2 regions of the Promicromonospora sp. NPDC050249 genome follow, and region 1 is predicted to be linked to the other one. Evidence: predicted binding sites of a transcription regulator. Region 1 holds the regulator's gene; the other holds the start of a gene.
The links. The regulator Rex, encoded in region 1, represses fermentation and respiration genes when NADH is low (regulators of the CRP and FNR family bind a similar motif). The targets are predictions, from matches to a motif close to CTTGTGAANNNNTTCACAAG.
Positions count from the first base shown of each region.

Region 2: the regulator Rex is predicted to act here: its motif matches at 10,782-10,801, upstream of mqo (malate dehydrogenase (quinone)).

Region 1 is NZ_JBFAKY010000015.1:127,278-142,376, reverse strand. Features, by position in the region: gene AB0I32_RS14625 (HAD-IB family hydrolase) at 1-36, opposite strand, end outside; gene AB0I32_RS14620 (Pr6Pr family membrane protein) at 114-788, shown strand; gene AB0I32_RS14615 (glutaredoxin family protein) at 798-1,046, shown strand; gene AB0I32_RS14610 (redox-sensing transcriptional repressor Rex) at 1,107-1,754, shown strand; gene AB0I32_RS14605 (hypothetical protein) at 1,881-2,852, shown strand; gene AB0I32_RS14600 (aspartate/glutamate racemase family protein) at 2,889-3,623, opposite strand; gene AB0I32_RS14595 (NCS1 family nucleobase:cation symporter-1) at 3,626-5,245, opposite strand; gene AB0I32_RS14590 (cupin domain-containing protein) at 5,465-6,058, shown strand; gene mmuM (homocysteine S-methyltransferase) at 6,068-6,985, shown strand; gene AB0I32_RS14580 (YceI family protein) at 7,005-7,556, opposite strand; gene AB0I32_RS14575 (MarR family transcriptional regulator) at 7,690-8,202, shown strand; gene AB0I32_RS14570 (histidine phosphatase family protein) at 8,281-8,925, shown strand; gene AB0I32_RS14565 (TlpA disulfide reductase family protein) at 8,925-9,521, shown strand; gene AB0I32_RS14560 (cytochrome c biogenesis protein CcdA) at 9,521-10,354, shown strand; gene AB0I32_RS14555 (cytochrome c biogenesis protein ResB) at 10,354-12,159, shown strand; gene ccsB (c-type cytochrome biogenesis protein CcsB) at 12,162-13,142, shown strand; gene AB0I32_RS14545 (PLDc N-terminal domain-containing protein) at 13,261-13,677, opposite strand; gene AB0I32_RS14540 (PLD nuclease N-terminal domain-containing protein) at 13,711-14,172, opposite strand; gene AB0I32_RS14535 (DUF4229 domain-containing protein) at 14,267-14,548, shown strand; gene AB0I32_RS14530 (1,4-dihydroxy-2-naphthoate polyprenyltransferase) at 14,582-15,099, opposite strand, start outside.
Region 2 is NZ_JBFAKY010000035.1:24,519-39,617, forward strand. Features, by position in the region: gene AB0I32_RS22515 (glycosyltransferase) at 1-1,034, shown strand, start outside; gene AB0I32_RS22520 (hypothetical protein) at 1,067-2,542, opposite strand; gene AB0I32_RS22525 (condensation domain-containing protein) at 2,723-4,189, shown strand; gene AB0I32_RS22530 (hypothetical protein) at 4,186-5,736, shown strand; gene AB0I32_RS22535 (hypothetical protein) at 5,717-7,183, shown strand; gene AB0I32_RS22540 (helix-turn-helix domain-containing protein) at 7,315-7,899, shown strand; gene AB0I32_RS22545 (MFS transporter) at 7,962-9,242, shown strand; gene mqo (malate dehydrogenase (quinone)) at 9,264-10,763, opposite strand; gene AB0I32_RS22555 (maleylpyruvate isomerase family mycothiol-dependent enzyme) at 10,876-11,568, opposite strand; gene AB0I32_RS22560 (pyridoxal 5'-phosphate synthase) at 11,620-12,273, opposite strand; gene AB0I32_RS22565 (TetR/AcrR family transcriptional regulator) at 12,324-12,875, opposite strand; gene AB0I32_RS22570 (hypothetical protein) at 12,969-13,187, opposite strand; gene AB0I32_RS22575 (GNAT family N-acetyltransferase) at 13,307-14,524, opposite strand; gene AB0I32_RS22580 (N-acetyltransferase family protein) at 14,601-15,099, opposite strand, start outside.

The sequences.
Region 1 (15,099 bases):
CGCCGCGGTGGCGGACGAGGGGTGCGTCGACGGCATGGAGGCCACTCTATCCGCGCGCCACGAGGTGCAGGTCACACCGGGCAGGCAGGGGCGGCCGGTGATAGAACCGGGGCGTGAGCCAAGAGATCAGCGGGCCGGACCGGGCCACCCTCGCGCGCGTCCTCCACCTGCTGGTGGCCGTGCTCGCCCTCGGCGGCTTCACGATCGAGCTCGTCACCGCGATCGTCAGCGGCCCGGGTATCGCGCCCACGCACGCCGAGCGCATCGTCCGGCTCTTCAGCTACTTCACCATCGAGTCGAACCTGCTGATCGGCGGCGTCTCGCTGGCGCTGGCGCTGGACCCGCGGCGCGACGGTCCGCTCTTTCGGGTCCTGCGGCTCGACGCGCTGCTGTGCATCGCCGTCACCGGGATCGTCTACAACACGGTGCTGCGCGGCCTGGTGACGCTGACGCCGTCGGGCGCCGTGGCGAACACGATGCTGCACGTGCTGGCGCCGCTCCTCGCCGTCGTCGTCTGGCTGTGGGTAGGACCCAGGCCCCGCGTGAGCGTGCGGACGGTGTGGTGGTCGGTCGTCTACCCGATCGCGTGGCTCGTCTACACCTTCGTCCGGGGTGCCGCCACGGGCTGGTACCCGTACCCCTTCCTCGACGTCACCGTGCTCGGCTACGGCGCCGCGCTGACCAACGCCACCCTCGTCGCCGTGGTCTTCCTGGTCCTGGCCTGGGGCGTGCGGTGGGCGGACGGACGGCTGCCGCACACGGACCGAGTGGTCCCGCGCGTGACGTAACCTCGGGTCGTGACAAGTCCTGCCGATGCCCGGGTAGTCCTGTACACACGCGAGGCGTGCCATCTGTGCGAAGACGCACGCGCCGTGGTGGTGCGGGTGTGCGAGGGCGCGGGAGCCCGATGGCGTGAGGTCGACATCGACAGCGCGCCCGCACTGCGGGAGAAGTACGGGGACTACGTCCCCGTGGTCGAGGTGGACGGGGTCCAGCAAGGTTTCTGGCGCGTGGACGGTGCGCGTCTGGCCCGCCTCCTGGCATGATCATCCCGGCAGTGTGTGCGTACGCCCGCGACACAGTGGTCGCGGGGAGGGGAGCAGCACGTGGTCGAACTCAGTGACGGGACAGTTCCGGCAGCAACCGTAGGGAGGCTGCCGTACTACCTGCGCGCCCTGCGGGACCTCGCGGCCGAGGGGGTGGCCCTCACCTCGTCGACGGAGCTCGCCGAGCGTTCGGGCGTGAGCTCGGCGCAGCTGCGCAAGGACCTGTCCTACCTGGGTTCGTTCGGCACGCGTGGCGTCGGGTACGACGTCGAGTCGCTCGCCTCCTACATCACGGTCGCCCTGGGGCTCGAGACCGAGCACCGGCTGGCGATCGTCGGCATCGGCAACCTCGGGCACGCCCTCGCGAACTACTCCGGCTACACGACGCGGGGCTTCCAGGTGGTGGCGCTGCTCGACGCCTCGCCCGACGTCGTGGGCACGCGGGTGGCCGGGGTGACCGTCGAGCACGTGCGCGACGTCGCGCAGATCATCGAGCGCGAGCGGGTCAGCATGGTCGTGCTCGCCCTGCCGGGTCACGTGGCGCAGGACGTGGCCGACGCCGTCGTGGCCACGGGCGTACGCGAGATCCTCAGCTTCGCGCCCGTCGCGCTCCAGGTGCCGGACGACGTGGTGGTGCGTTCGGTCGACGTCGGCGGCGAGCTGCAGATCCTGGCGTTCCACGCGGCGACGCGAGCCGCGGCGCTCTGACTCAGCCTTCGGGGGCCTGATTGGCGCCGGGTGATTCTTGGGCCGGGAGGCTCAGCGAAGCGTTCTGGACGGTTTCTCGCTGGTAGGAATGGCCGTGCTGATGTGCGGGCCGACCGGGGGATCCGAGTGACTGACGAGTGGCACCCGAGGATCGGGCGCAGGACGCTATCGGGCGTCTCCGCGCACCGCCTGTCCTTGATCCAGGACTGGTGCCTGGGGATCGGCATGGTCTGCCTCGTGGCCGGCCTGGTGCTGTGGGGCGCGGACCAGGCCTTTCTGGCCATGTTCTTCGTGCTGCCCGGCGCGACCGCGGTCTCGACGGCACGGATGCTCGGCAGCGTGGCCGACACCCGGGGGGCCAGGGAGTATGCGGCGGGCTACACAACGCTGGTCCAGGGCACGGGTCCCGCCGACCTGGAGCACGTGGACCCGCGAACGGGCCGTCTCGTCAGCTTCGCCGGGGAGGACCTGACCGACGCCGAACGCCGGGCGCGGGTCGCGGCGATCCGCTCCGATGCCAGGCTCGGTGTCGGGCAGCCGGACCGGTTGCTGATCGCGTCCGGCGATGATCCGGCGGACCCCGCGGGCTACACGGACGAAGACCTCTTCGCCGGGCGCCCCAGGACGTTCATCACGCTGCCGTGGTCCGTACGGCACGGAGCCGTCTGGGGATGGTTCTTTGTCGGCCTGGCCCCGATCGGGTTCCTCGTCTTTGCCCTGTTCGACGCCAGCACGTCGACACCGGCCATCGTCGCCCCGGTGATCCTCGGCGTGGTGCTGGTGGCCGCCGCGATCGGCGCCGTCATCCTGGTCGCGGTGATGCGCAGGACCGACACGATGCTGGGCGACGGCGGGCCAGGTGGCAGTGACAGGTCCCGGGGAGTCGTGATGTCGCTCTGGGTCGTGCCGCTGGGCGTCGCTGTAGTTCTCATCGGCATCTCGGTAGTCGCGACGAACGACATCGCCGGAGCGCGGGACCTGCTCGGCGTTGCCGGCCTGGACCGCGCGGCCATGATGTCCGCCGTATGGGCCGTCCCTTGGTTCGTGGCCTGGGTAGTGCTGGTGCGCCGCGCGGCGACGGCGGAGCTACGCTCCTGACCATGGTGGACGGCGGACCGCGAGGCGTCACAGGGGTCAGATCCTCGAACCGCTCCCCGGTAGCCGGGGTGGGGGCGCGTACTCGTCGCGTTTGCTCGTTCCCACGCCCATCCGGACCATTCCGGACAGCAGGCCCACGGCGGCTGCCACGCCGTCGATCACCGGGACGCCCGTGCGCTGGGTGAGGTCCGCGCAGAGGTCGGTCATGCCCGCGCAGCCGAGCACCACGGTGTCCGCGCCGTCGTCGCGGACCGCACGCTCGCAGAGCTCGGAGATCGCCTCCCGGGCCGCCGAGCCGGCGTCCTCCAGCTCGAGGACCGGGACGTCCGCGGCGTACATGGCGACGCACGCTTCCTCGAAGCCGTAGCGCCGCACCAGGTCGTGCGCGCGGCCCAGCGTGCGCGACAGCGTGGTGACCACCGCGAACGTGCGGCCCGACAGGGTCGCGACGTGCATCGCGGCCTCGGCGATCCCGACGACCGGTCCGTCCGTCAGCTCGCGGGCGGCGTCCAGGCCCGGGTCGCCGAAGCAGGCGACGGCGTAGCCGTCCGCGGGGCCGGTGTCGGCCGCCTCCGCGGCCGCGACCTGCTGCGCCACCACGAGCGCGGCCCACGCCTCGTCGGTGTGGCTCTCGACGGCGGCGGGGCCCGCACCTGGGTCCGGGCAGGTGGCGACGACGGCGACGTCCGGCCCGGCGACCTCCCGGGCGGTGACCGCGATCTTGGCGGTCATCGCCCGGGAGGTGTTGGGGTTGATGAGGTGGATCCGCACCGTCAGGCCTTGGTGCCCGCTGCGCCGTCGGCCACACCCTCGGTGACGCCGTCGAACGACGGGATCTGCGGGCTGAGCCGTTCCAGCCACCGGAAGGCGACGAAGCCGAGGCCGCACCCGATGAACCAGGTGTAGTTCCCGATCCAGGAGATGTCGAAGTACCCGAGGTCCGCGATGAGCTTGGGCAGCACGCCGAGGAGCACGGTGGGCACGCCGGCCAGGAAGATCGCGAGCACGCCGTTGCGGTTGTAGCCGTTCGTGTACCAGTACGCGCCCTCGGGCGACATGGTGAACATGTCGTCGACGAGCACCCGCTGCTTCGCCGCGAAGTAGTAGCCGGCGATGAGGATGCCGAACAGCGGGCCGATCAGGGCGCCGAGCACACCGAGCGTGTAGTGGATCGCGTCGGCGTCGTTGTACCAGTTCCAGGGCAGCAGGACCACGGACCCGACCGCGGCGATCATGCCGCCCATGCGCCAGCTGATCTTCTGCGGGGCCACGTTGGAGAAGTCGAACGCGGGGGAGATGAAGTTGGCGACGATGTTGATGCCGACCGTGGCGGTCACAAAGGTGAGGCCGCCGAGCAGGATCGCGAACGGGGTGTCGATGCGCTCGACGGTGTGGATGGGGTCGGTGATGAGCTCGCCGAACACCGGGACCGTGGCCGACGCCGTGATCACCGTCAGGAGCGAGAAGAACAGGAAGTTGACCGGCAGGCCCAGCAGGTTGCCGCGCTTCACGGCCTGGAACGAGCGCCCGTACCGCGCGAAGTCACCGAAGTTCAGCATGGGACCGGAGAAGTAGGACACGACGATCGCGACGGCCGTGCAGAAGACCCCTACCGAGGCCCACCCGGTCAGCGGCTCGCCCTCGTGGAGGTCCAGGCTGATGTTCGACCAGCCCGCCTCCGAGACGAGGTAGACCGCCAGCACGATCATCACGACGTAGACCGCGGGGCCGGCCCAGTCGATGAACCGCCGGATGGTCTCCATGCCGTTCCAGAACAGCGCCGCCTGGGCGAACCAGAGCACGGCGTACGAGATCCAGCCCAGGGCGTTCAGCCCGAGGAATGCCGGCTCGAGGAGTGCGGCGCTGGCGGGGATGAACTTGAGGAACACGATGTTCAGCGCCTGCGCGGCGAGGAAAGTCTGCACGCCGTACCAGGCGACGGCGATGAGGCCTCGGATGATCGCCGGGATGTTCGCGCCCCGGACGCCGAAGACGGCGCGGTTGATCACGGGGTACGGCACCCCGGTGTTCTGGCTCGGCTTCGCGACCAGGTTGGTGAACACCTGCACGATGACGATGCCGACCAGCAGCGCCAGGAGCACCTGCCAGCTCGCGATGCCGAGCGCGAAGAGGCTGCCGGCCGTCACGTAGCCGCCGACACTGTGCACGTCGGACATCCAGAAGGCGAAGATGTTGTACGACGACCATTTCTGCTCCCGCAGGGGCGCGAGGTCCTCGTTGGCGAGCCGGGGGTCGTAGGAGGGCTTGACGTTGCCGGACCCGACCGGGTGCCCGGCGGCCTCGACCAGGTCGTGCTCGCCGCCGGGGACGTCGCCGGGCGGGTTCTGGGGTGCGGTCGCCGAGGAGGCCGCCACCTCTGCGTTCTCGGTCATGAGCACTGCCTTCCGAAGGGTGATCGCTGGGTGAACCTGAAGTTATGGGTTAACTGATGGCGGCTGGTTTCCCCGGGGTAACCACGTCGTAAGGCTCATGTTCAGTAACCACTTCACACGTGTTTCGGCGCGTGTCGGGTGCGTGAACCGGGGCGTGTCGCCCGGTGTGTCGTGCGGGTGAGGGCCACGCGGGGCCAGGAGCACTCGTACGATGCGGCGGTGTCCTCCGAACCGTCTCTCGGTGCCCGGCTCCGCGGCCTCCGCGTGGCGCGTGGTGTGTCCGCACGCAGCCTCGCCGCGACGCTCGGGATCTCGGCCAGCGCCGTGTCACAGATCGAACGGGACGTCATGCGCCCCTCGGTCGTGCGTCTGCTCGCGATCACCGACGCGCTAGGAGTCTCGCTCTCCGACGTGTTCGAGCCGCCGGACGCCGTCGCCGTGCCGCGCGGCGGGACGACGGAGCTCGACCACGCGGGGATCGCGGTCACCCGCGCCTGGGAGGCGTCTCCGGTGACCCTCGACGGCGGCGTCACGTTCCGCCGGCTCTCACCCAACCCGACCCGCGGCCTCGACTTCTTCGAGTCGGTCTACCCGCCCGGTGCCACGGCCACGCTCGGTGACGTCGAGCCGTTCAAGCACGAGGGCTACGAGATCGGCAACGTCGTGGCGGGCGAGCTCACCGTCGAGCTGGCCGACGACGAGGTGGTGCTGGCGGCCGGCGACTCCATCAGCTATCCGTGCTCGGTGCCGCACCGGATCCGGAACGCGGGCGTGCGGCCGGCGGTCGCCACGTGGTTGATCGTGCACCCTTAGGGTCGCCTCGTGGGATTCCTCGAACACGACGACAAGGTCCTGGTCACGGACGGCGGTCTGGCGACCGAGCTCGAAGCGCGCGGGAACGACCTCTCGGACGACCTGTGGTCGGCGCGGCTGCTGACGGACGCCCCCGACGAGATCAAGGCCGCCCACCTGGCGTTCTTCCGCGCCGGGGCCGTGATCGCGACGACGGCGAGCTACCAGGCGTCGTTCGACGGCTTCGAGGCACGCGGGATCGGCCGGGACGACGCCGAGCGGCTGCTGCGGCACAGCGTCGAGCTCGCCCGGGCCGCCCGCGACGAAGTGGCCGACGACGGGCGCGAGCGCTGGGTGGCGGCTTCGGTGGGCCCCTACGGCGCGGCGCTCGCCGACGGATCGGAGTACCGGGGCCGGTACGGGCTGAGCGTGGCCGAGCTGGCGGCCTGGCACCGCCGTCGGCTCGAAGTGCTGGCCGATGCCGGACCGGACGTGCTGGCGCTCGAGACGATCCCGGACCTGGACGAGGCGGAAGCGCTGATGACGGTGATCTCCGGGATGGGCATCCCCGTGTGGCTGACGTACAGCATCGACGGCGACCGCACCCGCGCCGGGCAGCCGCTGGCCGAGGCGTTCGCCATCGCCCGGGACGTGCCGGAGGTCGTGGCGGTGGGGGTCAACTGCTGTGCGCCGTCCGACGTGTCGGCGGCGGTCGGCACGGCAGGTGCCGTGACCGGGAAGCCGGTGATCGCCTACCCGAACAGCGGCGAGAGCTGGGATGCCGGGCGGCGCAGCTGGGCGGGTTCGCCCGAGCGGTCCGCGCAGCCGGGTCAGCAGGCGCGACAGTGGGTCGCTGACGGTGCGCGGATCGTGGGTGGGTGCTGTCGGGTGCGGCCCGCCGACATCAAAGACATAGCCCGTGCCGTCGCCGGCACGGGCTATGTCTGAGCGAGATGTCCGAGCGAGATCAGCCCTTGGCGATCGCGCTGACGTCCAGGGTGATCTTCACCTTGTCGCCCACCAGGAAGCCGCCGGTCTCCAGCGAGGCGTTCCAGGTCAGGCCGAACTCCTTGCGGTTGATCTCGAGGGCGGCCTCGAAACCGGCGCGGTTGTTGCCGAACGGGTCCTTGGCGGTGCCGGTGAACTCGGTCTCCAGCTCGACGCCCTTGGTGACACCGTTGATGGTCAGGTCGCCCGAGATGATGTAGGCGTCGCCCTCGGGGCGGATGGCGGTGGACGAGAAGGTCCAGGCGGGGTTCTCGTCGGCGTGCCAGAAGTCGGCGCTCTTCAGGTGGCCGTCACGACCGGCGTCGCCCGTGTTGACCGACTGTGCGTCCAGCTCGGCGGTGACGCTCGACGACTCGAGGTCCTCGCCGACCGTGATGGTGCCGGAGGAGACGGCGATGGTGCCGCGCACCTTGGCGATGCCCGCGTGGCGGACCGAGAAGGCCGCAGAGGTGTGGGACGCGTCGATGTCGTAGGTGCCGGTGGTGAGTCCGGCGGGAAGCGGGGTGGCCATGAGTGAGGACTCCTTGTTGGTGCGGCGATGTGGGTGGATAGTTTAGAGATCAACTACCCGCGATGAGGTCCAACATAGCGGGTCCCGTAACGTATTCCCAGGGTGTCCGAGTCAGCACGAAGGCGGTGGCGAGATGGCGGTGCAGACGGTCGAGCAGCAGGACCTGTGGCTGACCGAGGAGCAGCAAGGCTCCTGGCGGCACTACCTCGAAGGCACCGCACGCTTCGTCGAGGCGCTCGGTGCGGTCCACGACCGCACCCTCGACCTCTCCCTCGGCGAGTACAGCCTGCTGGTGCAGCTCTCGGAGGCGCCGGAGCTCACCATGCGGATGTCGACGCTCGCCGACGGCCTCGTGCTGTCGCGCAGCCGGCTCACGCACACGGTCGCGCGGATGGAGTCGCGCGGGCTGGTCGAGCGCCGCGCCGCCGAGGGCGACCGGCGCGGTGTGAACTGCACGATGACCGACGCCGGCCGTGCGGCCCTCGAGGTGGCGGCGCCCGGCCACGTCGCCGCGGTGCGCCGCATCATGGTCGATGCGCTGGAGCCCGAGGAGTTCGCGACGCTGGGCCGCATCATGGCCAAGGTGGCCGAGTCCTCGAAGCTCTCCGGCGGTACCGAGGAGGGCCTGACGGCTCACTGCGACTGACCCGGCCGGGCGCGGGGATGACGTAATCCACACTCCCGAGGTCACCGGCACCCAGGGTCGGGTGCGAGACTGGGCGCCATGGTTTCCACGACGGTTCACCTGCTGCGTCACGGCGAGGTGTACAACCCCGACGGTGTCCTGTACGGGCGGCTGCCCGGCTACCGCCTCTCCGACCGTGGCCAGGCGATGGCGAAGATCGTCGCCGACCACCTCACCAGCACCGGTCACGACGTGATCCGGGTGGTGTCCTCCCCGCTGCAGCGCGCACAGGAGACCGCCGCTCCCGTCGCGCAGGGGTTCGGGCTGGAGCTCGCAACGGACGACCGCATCATCGAGGCAGGCAACCGGTTCCAGGGTCTGCCCGTCGGCGACGGCGGGGGTGCGCTCAAGAGCCCGCGCAACTGGCCGTACATGTGGAACCCGTTCCGCCCGTCCTGGGGCGAGCCCTACACGCAGCAGGTCGAGCGCATGCGCAGCGCCGTCGAGGACGCGCGCCTGGCGGCGGAGGGCCACGAGATCGTGCTGGTCAGCCACCAGCTTCCCGTATGGCTCACCCGCCGGTCGTTCGAGGGCGGCCAGCTCTGGCACGACCCGCGCCACCGCCAGTGCAACCTGGCCTCGCTCACGTCCCTGCACTTCGAGGACGACCGGTTCGTGGGCCTGCACTACACGGAGCCCGCCGCGGAGCTCTACGACGGCGCGAGCAAGGTCGCCGGAGCGTGATGCGGGGAAAGACCTTCAGGGTCGTGCAGTGGATAGTGGCGGTCGGCATAGTCATCGGCCTGGTGGCCGCCCTCGCCGGGTGCTCGCCCGAGGAGTCCGGCGCGAACGACGTCGTCGGGCAGGGGTACGTGTCCGGGGACGGGTCGGTGCAGACGTACGACGTCGGGGACCGCAAGGGTCCCGTCGCCATCGAGGGCACCGATTTCGAGGGCAAGGACGTCGACACCGCCGACTGGGCGGGCTCCGTCGTGGTCGTGAACACCTGGTATGCCTCATGCGCCCCGTGCCGCGCCGAGGCGCCCGACCTCGTGGACCTCGCCTCCTCGAAGGAGGGCGTGCAGTTCCTCGGCATCAACACGGAGGACGACGCCGGTGCCGCCCAGGCGTTCCAGCGCACCTTCGAGGTGCCCTACCCGAGTGTCGAGGACCGCAGCGGTGCCGTGATCGCGGGCCTGTCCGGCGTCGTGCCGCTGCAGGCCGTGCCGTCCACCGTGATCCTGGACCAGGAGGGCTACGTGGCCGCGCGGGTCGTCGGCCAGGCCGAGGGCTCGACGCTCGAGGCGCTGATCGACGACGTCCTGGCGGAGGCCGCCTGATGCTCCTCGGCAGCCCTGTCAGCGCCGCCGCGACCGCCGTTGGCGACGGGCTCGCGGTCACCGCGTTCAGCGGTTCGCTGCTGCTGGCGGTGCCCGTGGCGATGCTGGCGGGCCTCGTGTCGTTCGCCTCGCCGTGCGTGCTGCCGCTCGTGCCCGGGTACCTCGGCTACGTGAGCGGCATGGCCGCCGCCTCGATGAACGCGACCGCCGAGTCCGGCGGGACCGGCGGGGCCGTGACCACGCGCGTCAAGCCGGCCCGCTCCCGCGTCGTCGGCGGCGTGGCCCTGTTCGTGCTCGGTTTCACCGTCGTGTTCGTCTCGTTCGGCGCGGCGTTCGGCGGCCTCGGCAGCTACCTGGTGCGCTGGGAGGACGTCATCACCCGCGTGCTCGGCGCGGTGGTCGTCCTGCTCGGCCTCGGCTTCCTCGGCGCCGTCCCGTTCCTGCAGCGCGAGGCCCGGTTCCACGTGACACCGCGCGCCGGCCTCTGGGGTGCGCCGTTGCTCGGCGTCGTGTTCGGCCTGGGCTGGACGCCCTGCATCGGCCCCACCCTCGGTGCCGTGCAGGTGCTCGCGATCGACGAGGCATCGGCGGGCCGCGGCGCGCTGCTCGGCGTCGCGTACTGCATAGGCCTTGGCGTGCCGTTCCTGCTGGTCGCCCTCGGGCTGGGGAGCTCGGAGCGCATGATGGACTTCCTGCGCCGGCACCGCCTCGCGGCGCTGCGGCTCGGCGGCGGGCTGCTGGTGCTGGTCGGGCTGCTGCTGGTCACGGGGCTGTGGACGCGCCTCACCGGCGCCATGCAGCTCTGGATCGGCGGATTCGAGACGGTGATCTGATGGCCAGGCGTACGGGTGGGGACGGCACCTACGTTCCCGAGGGGATCGCGGACGAGTTCACGCAGGGCGAGCCCGCGCGGGGTGGACCGGCCGAGGGCGGGCCGGCGTCCGGCGAGCAGGGGCAGAAGCCGAGCCGGCCCACCGCGCCCGCGCTGGGCCTGGTGGGCACGCTGCGCTGGATGTGGCGCCAGCTCACGTCGATGCGCGTGGCGCTCATGCTGCTCATGCTGCTCGCCGTCGCGGCGGTGCCGGGGTCGGTGCTCCCGCAGCGCAACCAGAACGCGGCAGGCGTCATCGAGTACCTCGCCGACCATCCGACGGCGGGGGAGTGGCTCGACAAGGCCGGGTTCTTCGACGTCTACTCGTCGGTCTGGTTCTCCGCGATCTACATCCTGCTGTTCGTCTCGCTGGTGGGCTGCATCCTGCCGCGGTCGATGGCGCACTACCGCGCGCTGCGCGGCCGCCCGCCGCGCGTGCCGTCCCGGTTCAGCCGGTTCCCGGCCAAGGCCTCCGGGACCACCACCGTCTCCCCGGAGGAGGCCGCCGACGCCGTCGCCGCCCGGCTGCGCGGCACGATCTCCTGGCTGCCCACGTTCCGTGTGGACCGTGGTGAGGAGGCCGCCCGCGGCGCTGCGCGACCGGCGTCGGCCACCGTGAGCGCCGAGCGCGGCTACCTGCGCGAGACCGGGAACCTGATCTTCCACCTGGCCCTGGTCGGGCTGCTCGTGTCGGTGGCGACGGGCCAGCTGCTGCACTACCGCGGCCAGGCGATAGTCACCGAGGGCCGCGGGTTCGCGAACGCCGTCGTCGACTACGACACCTTCGAGAAGGGCGCCTGGTTCCGGCCGGAGTCGCTGGTGCCGTTCTCCATGACGCTCGACCGGTTCGAGTCGGAGTTCGCGAGCGACACTGTGGCCTTCGCGCAGGCGCGTGACTTCACGGCGCACGTGACGGTGACCGAGCCCTCCGGCGAGCAGCGGCCGGAGACCGTGAAGGTCAACCACCCGCTCGTCGTCGACGGGGCCAAGATCTACCTGCAGGGCAACGGCTTCGCGCCGGACATCACGGTGCGCGACGCCGAGGGCGAGGTCGCCTTCGCGGGCCGCGTGACGTTCATCCCGCAGGACACCATGTACACGTCCCGCGGCGTGGTGAAGGTGCCGGACGTCGCCCCCGGGCTCGACCAGATCGGGCTCGTGGGCTACTTCCTGCCGACCGCCGAGGTCGATCCGGACGGGTCCGCCCGCTCGGCGTTCCCGCAGCCCGTCGACCCGCTGCTCGTGCTCGAGGTGTACACGGGCGACCTGGGGCTGGACGACGGCTCCCCGCAGAACGTGTACGAGCTCGACACGGCGTCGCTCACCCCCGCTCTCGACGAGAACGGGGAGCGGGTCAAGGTGCTGGCCCGGCCCGGCCAGACCGTCGACCTGCCGGACGGGCTCGGCACCCTGACCCTCGGCGACGAGCTGCCCCGCTACGTGGCGCTCGACCTTCGGCACGACCCGTCACTCGGGTTCGTGCTCGTGTTCGCCCTGCTCGCGCTCGGTGGGCTCACCGTCTCGCTCTTCACGCCCCGACGGCGGGTCTGGGCGCGGGCGTACGTCGCCCAGGATGGGGCTACCGTGGTCGAGGTCGCGGGGCTTGCCCGCGGGGACGACGCCGGCCTGCAGGCCGAGGTCGACCGCGCGCTGGCCGCGGTGCCAGGGGTGGCCGAGCCCGCCGCGGCATCACCTGCCGAGACCTCGCTGGACGCACCTCGACAGGCTCAGGAACCGCGTGTCGAGACCGGATCGGAAAAGGACTGAACATGGAGCTGGCAAACCTCAGTGTGCTGCTCGTCTGGGGCGCGGCGACGGCCCTCGCCGTCGCGCTCGTCGCGTTCGCCGTGGACCTGTCGCGCCTGTCGGGCGCCAAGGTCGACGCGCGGGACGCGGCCAGGAGCCGGGAGAAGGTCGCGGTCGCCGACGCCGGTTCCGAGGTGGTCTCGCCGTACGGACCTGACACCGCCGCCGAGGATCGCGGGCCGGTGAACCGCAGGCTCGCCCAGGTCGGCATGTCGGTGACCTGGCTCGCGGCGGCGATGCTGCTCGCCGCGATCGTCCTGCGCGGGATCGCCGCCGGCCGCGCGCCGTGGGCCAACATGTACGAGTTCACGCTGGTCGGCACCTTCGTCGCCGTCGCGGTGTTCGCCGGGGTCAACGTCCGGCGCGACGTGCGGTTCCTCGGCGCCTTCGTGAGCGGGCTCGGCGTCCTGTTCCTCGTGCTGGCGCAGCAGCAGTTCTTCGTCGCGGCGATGGGCGTGCAGCCCGCGCTGCAGAAGTACTGGCTCGTGATCCACGTCGGCGTCGCCATCTGCGCGACGGGCATCTTCACCGTCGCGTTCGTGACGTCGGTGCTGCAGCTCCTGCGGGACGGCCGGGACAACGGCTCGGTGCTGCTCGGTAGCCGGCACTGGGGCTGGCTCGACCACACGCCGGCGCCGTCGGCCCTTGAGTCGCTCTCGTTCCGGCTCAACTCGGTGGCGTTCGTGCTCTGGACCTTCACGCTCATCGGCGGCGCCATCTGGGCCGAGGACGCCTGGGGCCGCTACTGGGGCTGGGACCCCAAGGAGGTCTGGAGCTTCATCGTGTGGGTGGTCTACGCGGCCTACCTGCACGCGCGCACGACGCGCGGCTGGTCCGGAACCCGCGCGGCCTGGTTCGTCGTGGCCGGCTACGCGTGCGTGCTGTTCAACTTCACCGGCGTGAACCTGGTCTTCAACGGGAAGCACTCGTACTCGGGCCTGTAGGGCTCCGCGAAGTAGAGCGGGCGTCCGGACACACGCTCTGTCTCGGCCATCGACTGGTCGCGAGATAGAGCGAGTGTCCGGACGCCCGCTCTACTTCGGCGTCAGGACGGCGGTCGGGTCAGTCGGTGTGGGCCGAGCCGTTCTCGGCGTCGTCGCCCTTGGCGTCGCGGGTCCCGCGCGCCTCCCGCTCCCGCTTGCGCTTCTCCTGCTCGAGGCGCCAGAGGAACTCGGGGTCGTCGTCAGGGGCGACGGGGGCGGCGGGACGGCGCGGGCCGGGTGCCCGCGGGGACGGCGTCGGACGGCTGCCGCCACCGTTCGGACCGCCGCCGGGCGCCGAAGGGCCCGCACCCGACCGGCGGGCCGCGACGCGCACGACTATCCAGGAGATCGCGCCCAGCAGGGGCAGGAGCACGATCAGGAGCACCCAGAGCCAGCGGGGCAGCCCGCGGCGTTCGTCCTCGTCAGAGCCCCAGACGTCGGCCAGGGCGTACGCCGCGAGTCCGACGACGACCAGGATCAGGAGGATGTTTCGCATCCCCCCAGCCTACGGCGGGACGGCGGGGATGGGTCAGCCCTCGACGTGACCTTCGCCGCGTTGCCGCCCGTCCGCGTCCGCGTCGGTGGGCGCGTCCGTGGGCGCGGCGTCGCCGGTGCGACCGGTTCCCTCGCGGGCCTCGCGCTCCCGCTTGCGCTTGGCCTGTTCCATCAGCCAGATGAACTCGGGGTCGTCCTCGGGCGCGAGGGGCGCTGTGTCCTGCTCCCAGGAGCGCACGCGGCGCTCGTACCGGGCGGGCTCCGGCTGGCCGGCCGGGAACCCGGTGACCTGCTGGCCGGAGCTCCTCCGGCGGCGTCGTGCGGTGTTGCTCACCACCAGCCACGCGATGGAGCCCGCCAGCGGTAGGAACACGATGGCGACTATCCAGAAGCCCTTCTGGATACCGCCGAGGTCTTCTTCCTCCGACTGGATGACGTCGACCAGCGCGTAGACGACGAGCGCGAGGTACAGGAGGAAGAAGACGAGCTTGGGCATGGGCTGGAGCCTAACGGGACGCGTGCCGGCGGCGCCCGGCCGAGCGGGTGATTTCGTGGCCGGGTGTGACCAGGGCCCGCCTTACGATGGGAGGGTGCCTCTCCTGACCTACACGCTGCTCCGCCTCGCGCTGTTCGGCGCGACCCTCGGCCTGCTCTACCTGGTCGGTCTGCGGGGCTGGCTGCTCCCGACGGTGGCGGTAGTGGTGGCGCTGGCGCTCTCGTACCTGACCTTGACGAAGCCGCGCGACGCCGCGACGCGGTGGATCGCCGCACGGACGGACCGCCGTGCCGCCGAGCGCGCGGTCTTCCCGAAGGCCGACGCCGACGCGGCCCACGAGGACGCAGAGGTCGACAAGAAGCTGCAGGCCGACTGACCCGTCCGTCCGACCCGTCCGTCCCGTGAAGGGTCAGATCGACAGGCCGAGCCAGAGCAGCAGGCCGTAGCCCAGCTCGTACAGGCCGGTACCGGCCAGGACCGGGATCAGCAGCTTGCCGCGGGCCCCGGCGAGCACCGGGAGGGTCAGCAGGATGGCCGGCCCGAACAGCAGCAGCACGACGAGCGACCACGGCGCCCAGAACGCGCACACCACACCGAGCAGCACCGGTATCCACAGCATCGCCACGTACGCCCGGCGGGCCTTGTGGTCGCCGAGCCGCACGGCCAGGGTCCGCTTGCCGGCCAGCACGTCCGTCGGGATGTCGCGCAGGTTGTTGACCATGAGCAGCGCACACGCGATGAGGCCCACCCCGACCGCGCCGAGCACCGCCGGCCAGGTGATGCGGTCGGCCTGCGTGTACGTGGTGCCGAGCACCGCGACCAGGCCGAAGAAGACGAACACGGCGATCTCGCCGAGTCCCCGGTACCCGTACGGCTTCTTGCCGCCCGTGTAGTACCAGGCCGCGGCCACGCACACCGCGCCGACCG
Region 2 (15,099 bases), on a different contig from region 1:
GACTGCTGGCCCTGCTGGACGACGTCGGCCAGGCCGACACGGTGGTGACCGGCCTGCTCGGCCAGGAGGTCGCGGCCGCCGTCGCCGAGCGACGCGGGCTCGGCATGGCCGCCCTGCACTACTGCCCGGTCCGGGCCAACCGGGTCGTGTCGCCCGTGAGCGGGCTGCGCGGGCCGGGCGCCACGCGCGCCGCCTGGGCGCTGGGGGAGCGGGTGCGCTGGGACCTGACCCGGCGCGCCGAGAACGACCAGCGCGGCGAGCTCGGCCTCGGCAGGGCCTGCGTGCACCTGCCCACCAGGCTGCGCGACGCCGGAGTCGTGGAGGTCCAGGCGTACGACCCGGCGCTCGTCCCCGGGCTCGCGGACGAGTGGGGTCCGCGCCGTCCGCTGACCGGCTTCCTCGCGCTGGACGACGACGCCCGCGCCCGTCTCGGGGAGGCCGGCTCCGGTGCCGGCCTCGAGGAGGGCCTCGCGGCCTGGCTGGACGACGGCGACCCGCCCGTCTACGTCGGGTTCGGCTCGATGCCCGTCGCGGACCCGCCCGCGCTGCTCTCCGCCGTCGACGCCGCGTGCGCGGAGTTCGGGGTGCGGGCGCTGGTCAGCGCCGGGTGGAACGACTTCTCGGCCGCCGGCGGCGGCGTCCCCGGTTCCGGCGTGGACGAGAACCGGGTGCGGGTGGTCGGCGCCGTCGACCACGCGGCGGTGCTGCCCCGCTGCCGCGCGGCGGTGCACCACGGCGGTGCGGGCACCACCGGTGCGGTGCTGCGGGCGGGGCTGCCCGCAGTCGTCGGCTGGTACTCGGCCGACCAGCCCATGTGGGGCGACCTGCTGCGGGGCGCAGGGGTCGGGGTCGCACGCCGCGCGAGCACGCTCACACAGCCCGGCGTGCTCACCGGGGCCCTGGCCGAGGTGCTCGACGACGCCACCGCGGCCCGGGCCGTCGCGCTCGGCGCGCAGCTCGTGCCCGCCGACCGGGCGGTCGCCGCGGCCGCCGACGCTGTCTCCGGTGTCCTCTCCGGCACGCTCTCCGGCTGAGGCTGAGGCTGAGGCTGCGGCGCGGCGCACCGTCACCACGGCTCCGCCGGGATCTGCCAGACGTCCGCCTCGGCCAGCACGAGGTCGCGCAGCGTGTCGGCGTCGGCCACGCGGTCGGGGTCGAGGCCGGCGACGCTGAGCACTGTCGCGTGGCCCGCCGTCGTGCAGAAGGCGACCAGCCCGCCGCCGGCGGCCCGCAGCTCGGCCGCGGTGGCACCCTGGTAGTGCGACAGCGTGGCCACCGCACGGACCGCGCCGCCGGGCGCGTGCGTGTAACCCTCGGGTGGCGTACCGAGGTTGGACGCCAGCGCGGCGGCGACGGACGGCTGCGGCAGCTTGCTCACGACGGTGTCGGGCAGCATCTGGACCAGCTCGAGCGGTACCGGCGACACGCCGGGCTCCGCCCGGCCGACGGCGGTGTACGCCTCCTTGGTCGCCGCCCGCACCCAGCCGAGGTCGCGCATGGCGAGCACGTCGGCAGGGATCGTGACCCGGGCGATCTTGGTGGAGTTCGCGCGCGGGTCGTCCTCGCCGCGGGTGGACACCGGGAGCGCGACGGGTACCGGCTCGCCCGGAAACCGGCCCGTGGCATGCACCAGGCGGGCGAGGAACGCGACGAACCATGTGTTGGGCGTCCCGCCGTGCTCGGCGGCGACCTGCGCCACCCGGCCGGCCGGAAGCTCGAGATGCAGCACGGGGGCCCGCCAGCGGTCTCCGGCTTCGCCGGCCGAGACCGATACGCCGGAGGTCTCGACAGGCTCGGCCGACGGGGTGACCGAGGTCTCGACAGGCTCGACCAGCGGCGCACCGGGCTCGGCAGGTGGCGCGGCGGGGGTGGGGGCTGCCTCGATCAGCAGGGTCGCGGGCGGCGTCCGGCGTCCGCGTGCGGACTGCCGCGCCCTCGCCCGCGCCCACCGTGCGACGGCCGCTGCCTGTGCGGCGGCGTCGGCGGCATCCGCGAGCAGCGCTCGGGTCCCGCGCTCGGGCGCCGGGACCACTATCGGGTCCGCATGCGTCGAGGCGCGCACCAGGGCGTCGATCAGCGCTGCGCCGTCCGCGACCGCATGTGCGCAGGTCAGGGACACGATGCCGCCGACAACGGAGCCTCCGTCGTCCATCCCGGCCCCCACCCCAGCGTCCGCCACCACGTCCGCCGCCGCGAGCCGCCAGGACCGGCCGCGGGCCGGGTCGAGGGGAAGGTCGGCCTGCGCCTGTGCCCAGGTTCCGACGGCGCTCTCGGCGACGGCCGCCGTCTGCAGGTCGAGCACGGGCAGCGTGCCAGCGGGCGCCCACCGGTGCCGCGCGCCCGGCACCCGAGCGCGCACCACCCGGCGGTGCAGGGACCCGGCGGCGAGGCCCTCGGCCAGCTCGCGGAGGCGGTCAGCGTCGTACGGGCCGTCGAGGCGCCACAGCACCTGGTTGACGGCGGGACTGGCCTCGCCGTCGTGCCTGCGCAGGAACATGTCGTCGGCAAACTGCAGCCGTAGCGCGGACGCCTGGTTCGGCACGCTCGTCCTCCGTCTCGGGCCGGTCCCACTTCGGGGTAACCGTCGTAGTTCGGGTGAACCATACCCATGAGGCTGACTTTCACCCGCTATATCCGGTATAACTGTCGCCGCAAGGGGTCCGCGGAACTCGTCCGACGTCGTGCTGGCCGTGCCCACATAACGATCTAGGGATCCGCACGCATGGAATACACCGAGCTTTCGGCCTACGACCTGCCGGCCGGGACCGTGACGTCCTGGACGCCGCGCGCCGACGCCGGCCGCTGGCTGCAGGACCCGAGGGAGCTGTCCCCGGGGCACGAGGCACACCTGCGCGACTCCGAGCCGGGTTCGTGGATCGGGTCGGTGCTGCGGGTGCCCGGCCCGTACGAGGCCGAGCCGCTGCGCCGCGCGATCCACGCGTGGATGAGCCGCCACGAGGTGCTCCGGACCACCGTCACGCGCGACGCCGGCCACGGCTGGCGCCGGGTGACCGCCCCCGCGGAGGCCGTCGCGATCCGGGACCTGGTGGTCGGCGACCTGACCGCCGACCAGGTGACCGCGCTGCTGCCGAGCCTGCTCGCCGACGTCTCGCCGACCGCCTGGCCGCACTGCGTCCTGGCGAGCGTCGTCCCGGCGGCCCCGGACCCGGACTCAGGGCCGGAGCGCGCCGACCACTTCGTGCTCGCGTTCGGCGCCGACCACTCGGTGATGGACGCGTACTCCCAGCTCCTGTGGTTCGAGGAGATCGTCTCCCTGTACGACGCCGCCCGCCAGGGTGTGCCCGACGCCGACCTGCGCGCCCTCGAGGTCGGTTCCCACGTGGACTTCTCCGCCGAGGACCGCAAGCTCGCCATGACGCTGGCCGCCGACGGCGAGCCGGTGCGCCGGTGGCTCGACTTCCTCGGCCCCGAGGCGACCTTTCCCCGCTACGGCACGGGGATCACCCGTCCGGCCGTCGACGATGCCGAGGCGGCCCGCCCGCAGGCGTCCCGGTCGTACTGGCTCGCCACCGCCGACCAGACCGACGACCTCAGCGCCCGCAGCCGCGCCCGCGGCGCCTCCGCCCAGTCCGGCGTGCTCGCCGCGTTCGCGCAGGCCGCGCGGCGGGTGCACGGACCCGACCGGCTGCGGTTCGTCCTGCCGATGCACACCCGCTACGCGCCGCAGCACGCGGCCGCCGTCGGCTGGTACGTGGGCCTGTGCCCCGTGGACCTCGACCTCGCGGGGGTGGACCCGGTGCTGCGGACGGTCGACGTGGGCCAGGGCGAGCAGACCCCCGTCGTCGACGGCGACGCGCTGACCGCGACCATCGAGCGCGTGTACGCGGCGGTCTCCGCGGGCAAACCCCTGGTGCGGTACTCGTTCGCGCGCATCGCCGAGCTCGGCGGCATCACCGACGGCCTGCACTTCGCCGTGTCGTACGTCGACACCCGGTTCGTGCCGGGCGCCGAACGCTGGAGCACCTGGGAGGCGAGGACCCTGCGCAGCCCCGCGTACGGCACCGACGAGCTCTACCTGTGGTTCCTGCGCACCCACGACGGGCTCAACGTCTCGACCCGGTACCCGGACACTCCCGAGGCGCACGCCGCGATGGACGCGCTGGTCGCGGAGCTTCGTGACTGTTTCAGGGCCTTCGGCACGGTGAGCATGCGGGAGGCGGTCGCATGATCCTCGGCGCGATGGGCACGTGGACCACGCGGCCCGGACAGGTGTGGCACGTTCGGCCGACGGCCGAGGCGCGCGCCGCTGCGGCATCGGCCCCGGTGCACCCCGGGCCGCCGTCGTTCCTGCAGGGCGACCACCTGCGCGCCTACGCGGCGCGCCGGGCGTCCGGCGGCCGGCACCGCGCCTGGACCGGCACGGCCTCCCACCTCGACGGCGCGTTCGACGGCGCGGCGCTGGCCCGCGCGCTGACCCGGCTGGTCCGGCGGCACGAGGGCCTGCGCACCTGGTTCGACGTCGATGCGTCTGCCGCCGGCGGTACGCCCGTGCGGCACCTGGTGCCGGCGGACACCGTCGCCTTCGAGCCGGTCGCGGTGCCCGTGTTCTCGCCGCGGCCGGGCGGCTCGTGGGACGGCTGGGTGACCACGCACCTCACCGAGACGTTCGACGCCGCCTGCCGCCCCGACTCCTGGGCGCCGTTCGCCCTCGGTGCCGTGGTCGCCGAGGACGGGTTCGGCCTGTTCTGGGGGTGCGACCACGCGTTCACCGACGGGGCGTCGCAGCTCATGGTGCTCAGCGAGCTCGAGGAGCTGTACGCGGAAGAGCTGGACCCGTCCCGCTCGTCGACCGATCCCGGTGGGCCGAGCCTGTCGGGCCCCGACCCCGACACCGCAGGCTCCTTCCTCGCCCATGCCGAGGCCGAGCACGCCCTCGCCGCCGCTACTCCCGCCGATGCCCCCGAGATCCGGGCCTGGGCCGACGCCGTGACCGCGCACGACGGCCGCCTGCCCGGCTTCGCGCTGGACCTCGGCCTGCCGCCCGGCGAGACCGCCCCGGTGCGGATCCGCTCCGCGACCCTGCTCGACGCCGACGGCGTCGCCCGCCTGGACGAGCTCGTCGCCGCCCACGGCGCCCGCTTCACGGGTGCGGTGTTCGCGGGCATCGCGCTCACCGACGCCCGGCTCACCGGCGCCGCCGACTGGTTCGGCGTCACGGTGGTCGGGACCCGCGGGCCCGGGTTCGAGACCACGCAGGGCTGGCTGTGCAACTTCGCCCCGGTCACGTTCCCCGTGGCCGACGGCGGCGTCCCGGCGTCCTTCACCGCCGTCCTGCCCGCTGCCGACGCGGCGTTCCGGCAGGCCAGGAAGGTGGCGAAAGTCCCGGTGCACGCCGCGCTCGGCGTCATGCTGGCCGACGGCGTGCTCGACCCCGCCTCCCTCGGCAGCCCCCAGCTGATCAGCTACCTGGACCTGCGCCGGTTCCCGGGCGCCGGGCGACCGGCCTACGACAACGGCCTGCACTTCACGGGGGAGGGCCGGACCGCGAACGCGTCCCTGTGGGTGAACCGGGACCACGAGCGGCTGTATCTCGTCACGCAGAGTCCGGACGCTCCTGCGGCGCAGGCCGCCGTCGACCGGTACATCGCCGAGCTGACCGCCACGTTCGAGGCGGCGGTCGATGGGGGCGCGCCGGTCGGCGTGCCGGTGGAGGCCGACGACGAGGTAGCCCGGGACGAGCGCCTGGAGGCGACCGGTGCGGGTCGTATCGGCTGACCTCTGGGAGCCGGCACCCGGCCGGGTGCTCACCTGGGACGTCACGCCAGGCGCCGGCCCGGCGCCCGAACCCGCGCCGATCACCTTCAACCAGCGCAACCATCTGCTCGGGACGGCGCACGGTGAGCCGAGCGTATGGATCACCGCCGCGTTCGACGTCGCAGGCCCCGTCGACCTCGTCGCGCTGGAGGAAGCCTTCCGGGACCTCGTCGCCCGGCACCCCGGACTCCAGGTGGGGGCGGTCCGCCGGCCCCTCGAGCACGCAGGCGCCGTCGGCCTGGTGCGGCACGATCCCGGCACCCTCGTCTGGCAGCGCGCCGACGGACCGGTCACCCGTACCGTCGCGGCGACCCGGGAGTACCTGGTCGCAGAGCTCGGCCGACGCTGCGCGCCGTTCGGCTACCCGGCCTTCCTGCCCGCGGCGATCAGCCGCCCCGACCGGTCCACCATCGTGCTCGGTATGGATCACCTGCACACCGACGCCTGGTCCACCACCGTCGTCATCGACGAGCTGGCGGCTGCTTACGCTGAGCATATCCGGCACACGGCGGCGCCGGTCCTCGCTCTGGCTGGAGCGGTGGCGGCGAGCGGCGCCGGAACCCTGGCCGCGGCCCGCCCGACGGTCGTCGTCCGCCCGACGGTGGAAGCGGCGACGGCCCTTCCAGCGGTCGGCCCGGCGTACGTCGGTGTCGACGACCCGCGGCTCGCGGCCTGGCACGGATTCCTCCGCGCACGCGGCTGGGCGCTGCCCACCTTCCCGCTCCCGCTCGGCGTGCCCGACGGAGAGCGGGCACCGCAGCGCACGGTGGTCCGCTCCCTGGCCGACTCCGCGACGGCAGACGCCGTCGCAGGCCGCGCCGCAGGGGCTGGTGCGTCGACGTCGGCCGCCGTGCTGGCCACCTTCGCCCTGGCCGTTCACGACCTCGGCGGTCCCACCGTGCTGGAGACGCTCCTGCCGGTGCACACCCGCGCCGACGAACCGGCCCATCGGGCCGTCGGCTGGCACACGACCACGGTGCCGCTGCGTATCGAGGTGGACGTCCCCGCGCCGGCCGGAGCGGGGGCCGGCGCCGTCACCGGCATCGTCACCGACACGGCGATCGCCGCCACCGGCAAGGCGCTGCGGGCCGCGCGGGAGCTGTCCGCGGTGCCGCTCGACCAGCTGGTCGAGACGCTGCCGCACCCTCTACGGTTCCCGCGGCGAGACATCTTCCAGGTGTCCTACCTGGACTACCGCCGGCTGCCCGGCCACGCGGCGGCCAACGGGCGGCGGGCGCACCACGTCTCGGCGGCGACCCGGGCCGACGACCTGCAGGTCTGGGTGTCCCGCACCGACGACGGCCTGGCAGTCCGCGCCCGCATGCCGCGCACCGACGTCGCGGTGGAGACCATCGACGCCCTGCTCGACCGCTGGGCGGAGCGCCTCACGGAGCTGGCGAGCGGCTGAGCCGAGGCCGCGCGGGGGATCGACTCCAACACAGTGCACGCTGTCGTCGGCGTGTCGCGGGCATCGTGTAGGGGTCGACCGGGACGAGACCAGGGGCGACGTCGCCGTTGGCGCCGTCCTACCCTGCCTACATGGCTTCCGACGACGTCCGTACGCTCACCGAGGCCAGGGCCGTCACCGCCCTGGCCAACCCCGCGCGTTCCCGCCTGCTCGACTCGCTGACGGCGCAGGGGCCCGCCACGGCGTCGGTCCTGGCCGAGCGCACCGGGCTGGCGGTCGGGAGCATCAGCCATCACATGCGGGTGCTGGCTACCGCCCGGCTCGTCGAAGAGGCGCCGGAGCTGGCGCGCGACGGGCGCGAGCGCTGGTGGCGCCGCGCGGCGCGGTCGATCACCTGGGGCCGGTCGACGCTGCCGCAGGACGCCGAGAGCCAGCGCCAGGCGGTGGCCGCAGAGGAGTTCATGCTGGCGCGCCAGGTCGAGCGGGCCCGTGCCTGGCTGGAGCGCTCCGAGCCGAACGAGGAGTGGGGCCGGGCCGAGCTCGCCACCGACTCATGGCTGCGGCTCACCCCGGATGAGCTGACCGAGCTCGGCGACGAGATCAATGCGCTGGTGGGGCGCTGGAAGGAACGGAGCAAGGCGGGCGAGTCCCAGGACGGCGCGGACGGGCGTGAGCACGTCTTCCTGTTCGCGAGGGCGTTCCCCTCCCAGCCCTGACCGGCAGTCCCAACAAGACAAGAGTACTTGTACAAGAAGTCTTGTACGTCTAGCCTGTTGGTATGACGACGTCGACAGCGCCTCCCCGCGGCACCGCCCCGGACGCCCGGCCCCTGGGGCGCAACCGGGCCTTCGGCCTGCTCTGGCTGGGCGAGGGTGTGAGCCTCGTCGGCAATGCGACGACCTCGGCGCTGCTGCCGCTGCTCGCCGTGACCCAGCTCGACGCCGGGCCCGCCTGGATGGGCCTCATCGCGGCCGCGACGTGGTTGCCGTGGCTGGTGATCGGCCTGCCGGCGGGTGCCTGGGTGGACCGGCTCCCGGCTCGGCGGGTGATGATCGTCGCGAACCTCGTGTCCGCCGCCGCGTTCGGGAGCCTGCCGCTGGCGTTCGCGCTCGACGTCCTTACGCTGACCCACATCGTGGTGGTGGGTCTCGTGGGCGGGGCCTGCACGGTGTTCTTCCGGACCGCGTACCAGGTGTTCCTGCCCGAGGTGGTGCCAGCAGAGCAGCTCGAGTCCGCGAGCTCGCGGCTGTTCGGCACGGAGTCCGCGGCGCAGGTGGCCGGGCCCGGTCTGGGCGGCCTCCTCGCCCAGTGGCTCACGGCTGCCGCCGGGATCGCGCTCGACGCCGTGACCTTCCTCTGGTCAGCCGTGTGCCTGTGGCGCATCCGGCTGCCCCGGCCGGCGAAGGCGCTCGACGGCCCGGCCGAACCGCTGCTCGTACGCATCCGCGAGGGTGTGGACCTGGTCCGCCGCGACCGCTACATCCCGTGGCTCGTGGGCATCGGCGGGCTGTCCAACTTCGGGCTCACGGGGTACGGGGCGCTCCTGGTCCTGTTCCTCGTGCGCGACCTGCGCCTGACCGAGGCAGGGGTCGGCGCTGTCCTCGCGGTGGCGGGCGGAGGCGGGGTGGTGGGCGCCGTCGTCGCCCCGTACGTGAGCCGGAGCCTCGGGAGCGGGCGGGCCTCTACGGCCCTGCTGGTGCTCTGCGGCCCCGCCGCGCTGCTCGTCGGCGCGGGCCTGCCGGGGCCGGGCGCGGTGATCAGTGCGGCCGGCGGCTTCCTGACCGGCCTGTTCGTCGTGGCGGGCAACGTGATCCGGAACGCGTGGCGCCTCCGGTACGTGCCGGCCGGCCTGCGCGGCCGGGTGATGACGGTGATGCAGGTGGTGAACTTCGGCACCATGCCGGCGGCCGGCGTCGTCGCGGGCTGGCTCGGCGGGGAGATCGGCGTCCGCGAGACGGTCCTGGTGATGGCGGCCGTGCACTGCCTCGCCTGCTGGGGTGTGCTGCTCTCGCCGCTGGCGCGGATGCGGGAGCTGCCGACGGGACAGCTGGGCGTCTAGCCGTCCCGTCGGCGACCGTGGTCAGGCTCCCGCGGTGACCCGCCGGTCGATGCCGCCGGTGAGCTCAGCGGCGTCGTAGTCCGCGCCGCCTTCGAGGCTCGGCATCATCGAGGTGAGCTGCGGCTTCCACCCGGCGTACCGCTCGGGGAAGCAGCGCTCGAGCAGCCCGGTCATCGCGGCGACGGCGGTCGATGCACCAGGGGACGCGCCGAGCAGGCCGGCGATGGTGCCGTCCTTGGCCGCGACGACCTCGGTGCCGAACTCCAGCACGCCACCCTTGCCCTTGACCCACTTCATCACCTGGACGCGCTGGCCCGCGGTGATCTGCTCCCAGTCGCCGGGCTGCGCGGTCGGCATGAAGCGCTGCAGCTCGTGGAACTTGGTCTCCGGCGCGGCGACCACCTGGCCGACCAGGTATGCGGTGAGGTCCATGTTCTTCGCGGCCACGCCGAGCATCGTGCCGATGTTGTGCAGGCGCAGCGACGTGATCAGGCCGAGGTACTTGCCCTTCTTCAGGTAGTTCGGGCTGAACCCCGCGTACGGGCCGAACATCAGGTAGCTCTTGCCGTCCACGATGCGCGTGTCCAGGTGCGGCACGGACATCGGCGGGGCGCCGACGTCGGCCTTGCCGTACACCTTGGCCTGGTGCTGGGACACGATGGCCGGGTTGTCCGTACGCAGGAACTCGCCGGAGATCGGGAAGCCGCCGTAACCGCGCGCCTCCTTGATGCCGGAAGCCTGCAGCAGCGGCAGCGCGCCACCGCCCGCGCCGACGAAGACGAACTTCGCCCGGACGGTACGACGACGGGTGCCCGCGTTCCAGGAACGGTCGTGCAGGTTCAGGCGCCAGCGCCCGTCCCGCAGCTTCTTCAGGCCCCGGACCTCGTGGTTCACGTGCAGCTCTGTGTTGTGCGCCGTCGCGAACTCGACGAGCTTCTTGGTCAGCGACCCGAAGTCGACGTCGGTCCCCGCCGCGGAGCGCGTGGCCGCGATCGGCTCGTCGGCGTCGCGGTCCTGGGTCATCAGCGGCGTCCACTGCCCGATGACCTCGGGGTCCGAGCTGAACTCCATGTCGCTGAACAGCGGGTGCGCGCTGAGCGCCTCGTAGCGACGGCGCAGGAAGTCCACGTTCTCGGCGCCGCGCACGAACGTCATGTGGGGCGTGACGTTGATGAAGTCGGTGCCCTCCATCAGGCCGGCGGTCAGGAGGTGGTTCCAGAACTCGCGGGAGGTGTGGAACTGCTCGTTGATCTTCACCGCCTTGGAGATGTCGACGGAGCCGTCCTTGCGCTCCGGCGTGTAGTTCAGCTCGCAGAGTGCGGCGTGGCCGGTGCCCGCGTTGTTCCACGGGTTCGACGACTCGAGCGCTACCTCGTCCAGGCGCTCGTAGATTCCGATACGCCAGGTCGGCTCGAGGATCGTGAGCAGCGCGCCGAGGGTGGCGCTCATGATCCCCCCGCCGATCAGCGCGACGTCGACCTCTTCGGAGGGACGCGGGGCTGTCTGGAGATAAGAAGTCACGTAAGGAACGATAGCGGGCTTGTGAAAAGTTGAACGAGCGCTGTGGCGTGAATCACGTGCCGTCTGCCGTGACCTCCCTCACGCCCACAGCGCCCGTCGCCTCACCTCCCGCTCAGCGGGCAGGGACGGCGGACGGCCACGGCCCTAGCTCGGGCAGCGCACCCGGCAGCGGGGACGCAGGCACGCGCCCGGCGAGCCACGCCGTGACGTCCCGCGGGTCGCCCGCGATGTCGTCGACGGAGACGCCGTCGGGCAGCCGCACCGCCAGGAACTCGCGCAGGTGGGCGCACAGGGCGTCGTCCCACGTCTCGTACCCGACCTCCTGGGACGTGCCGGCCAGGGCGTCCACCGAGTGGATCCGCACCTCGCGCCACCAGGCGAGCAGGCAGCCCGAGAGCGGTCCGCCGCGGTATCCGCTGGGGGCGGCCCAGAGCGGCGACCCGGGCTCGGGCCAGGCGCTCGCCAGGTCGTTGCGCAGGGCGCCGAGGACCGCCAGGTGCTCGGACACCGTGCGGCCCGAGCCCGCCTCGATCCCGGCGTTGCGGGCCTCCTGGCTCGCGTAGACGGGGACCACCTCGCCGCGTTCGGCGGCCTGCGCCTGACCGCGCAGCGCATTGCCGAGCGCCGCGATGTGGGACAGCACGTGCCCGCGCGTCCACCCCTCCAGGGTCGACGGCGCGGCGAGGTCAGCGTCCGTCAGGTGCCCGACGGCGGAGATCAGCGTGCCGAGGCCCGCGTCGGAGTCGGCGAGGGCGTGCGAGACGGTGCTGGTGCTGCTCACTGTGCTGTTCTCGGTGCTGCTCATGGTGGGGCTCCTTCGTCGGGGCGGCGTCAGGGGGTGCGTGCGGAGGGACGGTCAGGGCCAGAGCAGGCCGCGGGTCCAGCCGTCGGCCTCGGCCCGGTACAGCAGGCGGGTGTGCGGACCGTCGTCGGGCGCCTGCCAGAACTCGACCTCCGTCGGGGCGAGGACGTACGCGGTCCAGTCCGGGGCGGCCAGCCCGGTGTCGGCGGTGACCGCGGCGAGGGCCTCCTCGAAGGCCCGTACGTACTCGTCCTGGGAGGCCAGCGGCTCGCTCTGGCGGTTGACGAGCCCGGCGGCGCGCGAGGCGTCGGGACGCGCGAGGAAGTCGGCGCGGCTCGCCTCCTCGCCCGCCGACGCCGCGCTCCCCGTCACCTTGACCTGGCGGCCCAGCTCGGGCCAGAAGAACGTCAGCGCCGCATGCGGGTTCGCCGCAAGGTCGCGGCCCTTGGGACCCGACGACTGCGAGGCGAACCACCAGCCGTCCGCCGTCACGTCCTTGAGCGCCACGGTCCGGGCGTGCACCCGCCCCGACGGCTCGGCCGTCGAGAGCGTCATGGCGTGCGCGGCGAGCAGGTCCGCCGCTATCGCCTCGTCCATCCAGGCGACGAACAGCTCGTGCGGCGTGGGCGGAGCGGCGTCCGGGTCGAAGGCCGGGAGCCCCGGCCGGGCGAAGGTGGGCAGGGCACGCAGGCGCTCGCGGAAGGTCACGGGTTCTCCTTGTTCGTCGGCTGGTGGTCAGCTGGTCGTCGGCTGGTGGGTCAGCTGGTGCTCAGCAGGCCGACGAAACCGCGCACCGCCGCGGTCAGCGCTTCCGGGTCCTGCGTGGCGCGGGCCAGGACGTAGCCGCCCTGGATGATCGCGAGGGCGGCGTGCGCCCGGTCGCGGGCGACGTCGTCGGGCAGCCCGGTCTCGCGGAAGATCGTGGTGAGGGTGCCGAGCAGGCGCACGAAGTAGGCGGCGAGCACGTCGCGGAGGCCGTCGTCGTCCAGCACTGCCTGCTCGGCGGTGAGGCGGCCGATCCTGCAGCCCGCCAGGGCGTCCCGCGGCCGCTCGAGGTAGGCGACGAGCCGCTGGATCGCGGGGGAGTCGCTGCCCAGCGTCGTCATCGCCCGGGCGAGGAGCTGGTCGACGGTCGCGCCGACGGCCGCTACGGCAAGGTCGTGCTTGGTGGGGAAGTGGTGGTAGAGGCTGCCCTGTCCGACGCCGGAGGCCGCCAGTACCGCGCGAGGGCTCGTCGGCCCGACCCCCTGGGCGGCGAAGAGATCCTGCGCGGCGTCGATGAGGCGGTCACGTGCGTTCGGCGTGCTCATCGTCGCACCATACCTACCTCCAGGTATGTTGCGCAACCAATGGCGGAGCGAACGCCCAGGTCACGTGGATGAGCCGGGCGTCTGACGGGGCGGTCAGAACAGGCTGATGACGCCCAGCACGCCGACCGCCAGGGCGAGCGCGAGCGAGACCGCGATCAGGACGCCGTGCACGGTGCGGAACTTCGTCGCCCGCCCGTCGGCGTCGCGCGACCGGGGGTCGGCGGCGATGCGCTGCCAGAACCGCGGCCAGATGAGCAGGTTCCAGGCGGCGGTGGCAAGAAGTACGACGGACCAGCCAACGGAGATCTCCACGGCCCCAGTATGACGGCGATCGACCATGCACCTGCTGCCAAGAATGCCCCGGCCCTGGCAGCAAGTGCATGGTGAACAGCCGTCCAGCTCGCCCGGCTCCGATGGGGCCGGGATCCGGGTCAGAAGTAGTCGCGGACGTGCAGCTGGCGCTGGGGGAGCAGGGCGGTCAGCGTCGTGTCGTGGTCCGGGGCGCCGGTGAGGTGGCCCGCCAGCCGCAGGTTCGCCGCGGACTGCGCGCCCGCGTACAGCAGCGCCAGCCCGTTCGGGCTGAGCACGGGCCGCTCGTGGTGCGCGTCCCCGACCGCGAGGGTGTTGCGCTCGAGGTGCGTGATGCCGTCGGACACCGTGAGCGTCCACGCGCCGTCGAGATCCGGCGCGCCGCGGACCGCGAACGGGACGCGGGCGCCCTCCAGCGGCGAGCGGACGCCGCCCAGCGCCCCGGCCACGTCCAGGATCCGCAGCATGTAGGGGTGGGCCGAGTGCACCGTCGAGGTCAGGTCGGGCAGCACCAGCCAGGCGGGGTCGAGGCCCGACGTCGAGACCCGCGCCGTGCCGACCACCGTCGAGAAGCTGCCGAGCGTGCGCCACAGCGCGCGGGCGGCGTCGGGCGTCAGGGCGATGAGGTCGTCGACCTCCATGAGGGCGGTGGCGGGCGTGTAGCCCTCACCGCGGATCCAGCTCGCGAAGCCGATCACCTCGCCCGCCGCGCCCTGACTCGTGTCGATCGCCAGGGTGACGCCCGTGTAGTCGGCGAAGAACTTCTCCGGCGGGGTCCAGAACGGCTTCTCCGCCCGCGACACGGGCCCGTTCTGGGCGGCCGCCCACCGGTGGTGGACGGCGACGATCGCGTCGAAGTCGGCGACGCCCGCGCGGCGGGTGACGACGCCTTCGGGCGCCGGCACGCGGTTCAGGTTCAGGAGGGGGACGTCGACGTCGTCGAACGAGCCGACCACCTCGTAGCCCAGTCTGCGGTAGATGCCCGGCGCCGTCGGGTAGAGCGTGGAGATCACCTCGCCGTGCTCCCGTGCCTGCTCCAGTGCGGCGTCGAAGAGGCGGCCGAGATGGCCGGATCCGCGTCGCTCGGGCTCGACGGCGACCCCGGCGATACCCGCCGTCGGCACCCGTGCGCCGTGGAACCACGACGTGAACCCGTACACGCGCAGGCGTGCGGCCAGGCCGTCGTCGTCGAACGCACCCCACTCGCGGAAGCCTGCGGCCTCCCACTCCTCGCGCGTCGGGACCGGGCGGCCTTCGCCCGGCGTGCCGAACGCCTCCCCGCCGAGGCGCGTGTAGTCCGGCTGGTCGGCGTACTCGACGGGTCGCACGGTGAGGCTCATGGAGGCGACCTTAGGCACTGGGCCCTCGCGCATCCATCCGAATTCCGGGCGGGGCTCCAGGCTGAGTTCCGGGCGGTCAGTCGCCGAAGTAGGTGACCAGCTCCTCCGCGGGGTGGGGCCGGAACAGCGGCGTGCGCGTCACCTCGAGCGGTTCCGGCGTGAGCAGCCCCGGCAGCTCCGCGTCGGCCCGGCGGTCCCCGGGGGCCGAGCCGTCGTCGGGCACGAGGTCGCGCTGGAAGAGCACCGCGTCGTGCCACTGGCCGAGCTTCCAGCCGATCTTCTCGAACGAGCCCGCACGGTGGAAGCCCGCCGCCTCGTGCAGCGCGATGGCCGGGTCGTTCGGCAGCACGATGCTCGCGATGGCGCGGTGGTACCCGCGGCGCGCGAGCCGCGCGAGGAGCGCGCCGTAGAGGGTGCTGCCGACGCCCTGCCGCTGGTGGTCGGCGGCGACGTACACGTTGGTCTCGAGCGTCCACCGGAACGTCGGGCGGTCCGCGAACGGCCTGGCGTACGCGAAACCGGCCACGACGCCGTCCGTCTCGAGCACGAGCCAGGTCTCGCGGCCGAAGAACCGC